Linked DNA regions of Mucilaginibacter gracilis. The protein of the gene in region 2 interacts with the protein of the main gene of each other region in a pairwise test. Links are inferred from orthologs where the notes say so. Each region holds a gene or a part of one and is shown on either strand. Other genes may lie near its edges.

Evidence for each region.
Region 1: the proteins of rpe (region 2) and eno interact in binary tests that used the Escherichia coli proteins (3 or more experiments, as listed by UniProt). The link is inferred for Mucilaginibacter gracilis from one-to-one orthologs.

What each region holds. Positions count from the first base shown.
Region 1 is NZ_RBKU01000001.1:6,383,015-6,386,151, reverse strand. What follows is about bases 259-3,058. They hold eno (phosphopyruvate hydratase), read left to right. Parts: upstream 259-910; coding sequence 911-2,206; downstream 2,207-3,058. Other genes in these bases: BDD43_RS28505 (WapI family immunity protein), read left to right, coding at 2,626-3,058; BDD43_RS28510 (hypothetical protein), read left to right, coding at 2,326-2,523; BDD43_RS28520 (ABC transporter permease), read left to right, coding at 259-519. Outside these bases: more of BDD43_RS28520, read left to right, coding at 1-258; more of BDD43_RS28505, read left to right, coding at 3,059-3,066. UniProt on the Escherichia coli protein: Catalyzes the reversible conversion of 2-phosphoglycerate (2-PG) into phosphoenolpyruvate (PEP). It is essential for the degradation of carbohydrates via glycolysis.
Region 2 is NZ_RBKU01000001.1:3,824,157-3,827,304, reverse strand. The notes cover bases 337-3,147. They hold rpe (ribulose-phosphate 3-epimerase), read right to left. Parts: upstream 2,164-3,147; coding sequence 1,510-2,163; downstream 337-1,509. Other genes in these bases: pnp (polyribonucleotide nucleotidyltransferase), read right to left, coding at 2,814-3,147; BDD43_RS16910 (hypothetical protein), read right to left, coding at 2,322-2,600; serC (3-phosphoserine/phosphohydroxythreonine transaminase), read right to left, coding at 337-1,270. In the rest of the region: BDD43_RS16925 (D-2-hydroxyacid dehydrogenase), read right to left, coding at 1-86; more of serC, read right to left, coding at 203-336; more of pnp, read right to left, coding at 3,148-3,148. UniProt on the Escherichia coli protein: Catalyzes the reversible epimerization of D-ribulose 5-phosphate to D-xylulose 5-phosphate.

The DNA.
Region 1 (3,137 bases), 2.6 Mb from region 2 along the record:
AGCCTGCGCCTTACCTTAGTTGTTAAACGTTTTTTTGCTACACCGGTAAAAAGATACAGCATTGTACTTGGCGAAATGCTGGCGCGGTTAGTGTTTTCGTTACTGGGAGCCTTGTTTATTATTATGGTTGGGCATTACGTGTTTGGCTTTACATTAATACACGGCGTAACAACAGTGCTTAATATGATGGTACTGGCCACCATTGGGCTCATTATATTTATGGGCTTTGGCTTCATTATATCGGGCATTGCTAAAAACGAAAGCAGCGTTCCTCCAATTTCAAATATTATTACCATGCCCCAGTTTTTGCTGTCGGGCACTTTCTTTTCGGCATCGGCGTTCCCGGTATGGTTGCAATACATTAGTAAGGTTTTGCCCTTAACGTATTTAAATACCGCTATGCGCGAGGTTGCTTTTGAAGGCGCAGGCCTGGGCGATGTAACCCACCAATTACTTATACTGGGAGCTTGGTTTATCGGTATTTACGCTGTTGCGGTTAAAACGTTTAAATGGGAGTAGGGGGGAGAATCAAGAAGTAAGAGGCAGGAATCAAGAAGTAAGAATCAAGAATCAAGAGGCAGGAATCAAGAAGTAAGAATCAAGAATCAAGAGGCAGGAATCAAGAAGTAAGAATCAAGAAGCGAGATGTAAGAATCAAGATTTTGTCTTGTCTCTTGATTCTTACTTCTTGATTCTTACCCTGCCTCTTACATCTCGCTTACTGCCTCTTCTCCGCGCCCAATAATACCTTAGTGTAAATTATACACAAAATAATTGTAATCATTGCTGTAAATGGTGGGGTAATTGCCAAAGTTTTTATAATTTAGCAGCCGTAGTAATTTATTTAGGGTGTTTACTCAAAAACAGTCTGGAATAGATAATAACCTTTAACCCAATAAATAAAATAAAAATGAGTATTATAATTAACGTTCACGCCCGCCAGATACTGGATTCGCGCGGTAACCCAACTATCGAAGTTGAAGTATTAACAGAAAATGGCGCTTTGGGCCGTGCGGCTGTTCCGTCGGGAGCATCAACCGGTGTTCACGAAGCTGTTGAACTGCGTGACGATGATAAAAAAGTATATATGGGTAAAGGCGTTTTAAAAGCCGTTGCTAACGTTAACGATATAATTGCCCCTGCTTTAAAAGGTTTTGACGTTTTTGAACAAAACGCGATTGACAAGCTGATGATTGACCTTGACGGTACAGCTAACAAGAGTAAACTGGGTGCCAATGCTATTTTAGGTGTTTCGCTTGCTGCTGCTAAAGCTGCCGCACAAGAGAGCCGCCAGCCGCTATACCGCTACGTTGGTGGTGTAAACGCTAACACATTGCCTATCCCGATGATGAATATTGTGAACGGTGGTTCGCACTCTGATGCTCCTATTGCTTTCCAGGAGTTTATGATTATGCCTGTGGGTGCTCCTTCTTTCTCGGAAGCATTGCGTTGGGGAACCGAAGTTTTCCATAACCTGAAAAAGATATTACACGACCGTGGTTTATCAACCGCAGTTGGCGACGAAGGTGGTTTTGCCCCAACTTTTGAAGGTACCGAAGATGGTGTTGAAACTATTTTAAAAGCTATTGAAAAAGCAGGTTACAAACCAGGTGTTGATATTTACATTGCATTTGATTGTGCCGCATCTGAATTTTACAAAGATGGTAAATACGATTACACCAAATTTGAAGGTGATAAAGGCGTAATACGCACCAGCGCAGAGCAGGTTGAATATTTAGCTCAATTGGTTGAAAAATATCCTGTTATATCTATTGAAGACGGTATGGCCGAAGACGATTGGGATGGCTGGAAATTATTAACCGAGAAACTGGGCAGCAAAGTGCAGTTAGTGGGCGACGATTTATTTGTTACTAACGTGTTGCGCTTACAAACCGGCATTGATAAAGATACTGCAAACTCTATATTGGTAAAAGTAAACCAAATTGGTACTTTAACCGAAACTATTAACGCGGTATCATTAGCGCAAACCAATGGTTATACTTCGGTAATGAGCCATCGCTCGGGCGAGACTGAGGATGCTACCATCGCTGATTTAGCTGTGGCGTTGAATTGCGGTCAGATTAAAACCGGCTCGGCTTCACGCTCAGACCGGATAGCTAAATACAATCAGTTATTACGTATTGAAGAGGAGTTAGGTGCCAATGCAAAATTTATTGGTAAGAACTTTAAATACGCTAAGAAGTAATATCAGAATTCTCAGAATAAAAGAATTTTCAGAATAGAAAAACCTGTCGAATTTTCGGCAGGTTTTTTGTTTCTTCCATTTTTCATATATTATAGTAGAAGGTAAGCAAATTGAAACCGATGGAAAGAAAAATGGCGATGGTAGTTAACCAGGTTAGCATGGATGACGAAGATCATTTAGACGTGGCTTTTTGGTTGGGCAAAACTTTTGCAGAGAGGTTGGCTGAAGTTACCCGTTTGAGAATAAACTACTATACGTGGTTAAACGGCTCTTATCCTGAAAAAATCGCAAAGGTTGTTACTTCACGAAGCCTATAATGTTTGAAAAGGATTTTATTGCTAATAAACAGCCAATCGGTAGGGCGAAGGATTTAGGCGATATGCAGGGGATCAGAAAATCGAGGTCTAATAAATAGTTTTATGGATTTTTTTGAAATAAAGGGAAATGGTGGACATTTAAAAATTACCTTCCAAAAGGTTTTTGGATTTCCTGATACAACAACCCATTTCGGCGGTTACGATGTGGAGGCTGATATTATGATGGCATCACATGGTTTTTCAGTCAGCTCACCGATATGGGTTACAACCGGCGAACTTTTCAATTTGTATAACTCTCTGTCTAAATGCAATAGTGAGGTAAAAGGAAATATTACATTTGAAAACTATGAACATAATTTAAAGATAGATGTTAGCTACGATTTATTAGGACATGTGAACATTAAAGGTGTTTTTAAACATAATCGAGAATTATACAATAGCCTAACTTTTGAATTTATTTCTGATCAATCTTACATTCAATCTACTTTACAGCAATTACGTTCGATAGTAGAATTTTACGGTGGAATGAAAGGTGTTAAGTAACATCCCAAATAAAAACCATATCTTTGCAGCAACATAAGCGAATTGCTTATATCCGCACTTAACCGGCTCTG
Region 2 (3,148 bases):
TTTACGGTATCAATAAAAAAGCCGGCAGCTTCTAAAAGCGCCTTACCGGCAGGGTCAATACCATCATTAGCTAATATTTTGATCATCTTTTATGTTATTGTTTAGCCCCCCGGCCTCCCTAAAGGGGCAGTTATTGTCCTCGTTTAGAGTAGCCGGGAGTTAGTCGTTTTAATTTTGTTCCCCCTTTAGAGGGTTAGGGGGTTTATTTATACTTCTCGGCAAACTCCTGCATGGTTTCTATCAGCACATAAACACTGGTAATGGGCAATGCGTTGTAAATAGAAGCCCTGAAACCACCTGCACTGCGATGGCCCTTTATGCCAACAATATCCTTTTCATCGCAAAGTTTAAGGAACGGTTTTTCGTGCTCCGGGTTTTCGGTTAAAAAGCAAACATTCATTTTCGAGCGATCTTCGGGCACGCATACACCTTTAAACAAAGGATTACGGTCAATCTCTTCATACAAAGCAGCGGCTTTGGCATTATTGGCTTTCTCAATAGCTTCAACACCACCGTTAGCCTTTAACCAGCGCAGGGTAAGCATAGATACGTAAATAGCAAAACAAGGAGGCGTGTTGTACATTGAACCACCTTCTATCTGTGTTTGATAGTTTAGCATGGCCGGTATTTTACGATCAACCTTACCTAAAATATCATCCTTAACAATTACCAACGTTGTACCCGCCGGGCCCATATTTTTTTGAGCACCTGCATAAATTAAACCAAAATCGGCAACGTTAACTTTGCGGCTAAATATGTCTGAAGACATATCGCAAACCATTGGCACCGGTGACTTAGGGAACTCATGCAACTGGGTACCATAAATGGTATTGTTTGATGTTATATGGAAATAAGCAGCGTCGGCAGGTATCGCATAATCTTTAGGGATATGGCGGAAATTATCCTCTTTAGCGGTAGCCAAAACGTTAACACCGCCAAAATATTTAGCCTCCTTTATAGCTTTGTTTGCCCAAACACCGCTTTCAACATAAGCTGCTGTGCCGGTTGATGATAAAAGGTTATAAGGCACCATAGCAAACTGTGTGCTTGCGCCGCCCTGTAAAAATAATACTGAATAACCTTCGGGTACGCTAAACAACTCTTTTACCAAACGTATAGCCTCATCTAAAACAGCCTCAAATTCAACCGACCGGTGCGATATTTCTAAAATTGATAAACCAATTCCATTCAAATCAACTACGGCCTCGGCGGCTTGTTTTAGTACTTCGTGTGGTAAAATGCCTGGTCCGGCACCAAAATTATGTTTCATGTTCGTTGTATTTAGTATTCTGTATGTAAGCCTTTTGCGTTTTAACCTAAAAAACTATAGACTTTGTATATTATCATTGTCTCGAAAAACATTATACTCTGTTAAGAGTATGGAAATTTTTACGGCCCGAAGTTAGTAATTTGAAATTGTCCAGCTACTTTTTATCCAAAAATAATTCTTTAAAAAATCAATTATTACAAACCAACCATAGGGGGAATTTTCAACATAGCATTTTGTTTTTATACAATATGCTTCAGTAAACTTATGGCATCAATAGGGTTAGCTGCCGAAAACACGGCATTACCCGCCACCAATACATTTGCACCTGCGTTAACAAGCTTTGCGGCATTACTATCATCAACCCCACCGTCAATTTCAATATAAACCTTAGGGTTGCGCAATTGGCTTAGCTTTTTTAAATCGGCAATTTTTTTGTATGTATTATCTATAAACTTTTGAGCGCCAAAACCCGGATTAACCGACATAATGAGCACCAAATCCAAATCCTCAATAATATCATCAAGTAATGCAACCGGCGTGTGTGGGTTAATGGCCACCCCTGCCCTGCAACCCAGTTCTTTTATTTTATTAACTGTTCGGTTTAAATGTGTACAAGCCTCGTAATGTACGGTAATACCATCGGCCCCGGCATTTTTAAATTCTTCCAGATACCTGTCGGGGTCAACAATCATCAAATGCACATCCAATGGTTTTTGGGCATATTGTTTAATGGCCTTTATTACCGCGAAACCAAAAGATATATTGGGCACAAAAACGCCATCCATCACATCAACATGTATCCAATCGCCTTCGCTTTGGTTAAGCATCTCAATGTCGGTTTGTAAATTGGCGAAATTAGCCGTTAATATGGATGGGGAAAGCAGATGTTTCATGCGGCCAAACTTACGCAAAATTTTAAAACTATGCGTTTTGTAACCGCATTGCGCAAGCTTTTTGTGCCATACCAAGCAACAAAAATTGATGCTTTGAAGAAGTTATATAAAAACTAAGCAGTTTTTTGAATTGGATAAAATGCCGTAAAAAGCATTGATCAATCACAATTTAAAAGCAAATCGTAATACTTTTTCATTAAAACAGTATCGTAATCTACTAACGATTTATAAGCCTCGGCAACCAGTTCGGTGAGGATAGACGAACCCAACTGCCCGGCACCATTTGGTATGGCATCGTAATATTTGATGAGATCCTTAACCCGGATAATTTCATACAACAGATCTTGTATTAAATCTGTCTGATCGTTAGTCCTCCGGGGCGGATCGGCCGAGGAATTGTTTAAAAAACCTAATGGATCAGTTGGTGTTGGTATCATTTGTATCAAACAGAGAGATCGGTTATTAGGTTTATATTAGTTATAGCTTTACTTAGGTGAAATAAAATACACGTAAAAATGTTTGCAAGTTTTTAAAAAAAAATGCAATTTCCTATATATTGCAACAAATTCTTACCTATTCGTCATCATATTAAGGCATATAAAAGCAAAAACCTCCGTTACGGGAGGTTTTTGCTTTTAATTTAATAAGTATTAGTTTTTAGCAGGTGCTTCCGGGCGCGGCAATAAAGCTTTGCGCGATAGTTTTAATTTACCTTGCTTATCAACATCTAAAAGTTTCACTCTCACTTCGTCGCCAATTTCAAAAATACCGTCCATTGTTTCAATGCGTTTGTGGTCAATTTCTGATATATGCAACAAACCATCTTTACCTGGCATAATTTCAACAAATGCACCAAAAGGCATAATTGAACGAACCTTGCCTTCGTAAATTTCGCCAACCTCTGGTTTGGCAACTATTTGGCGGATGCGGGTAACAGCTTTGTCGATAGATTCTTTGTTATCACCAAATATCTGGATGATACCCT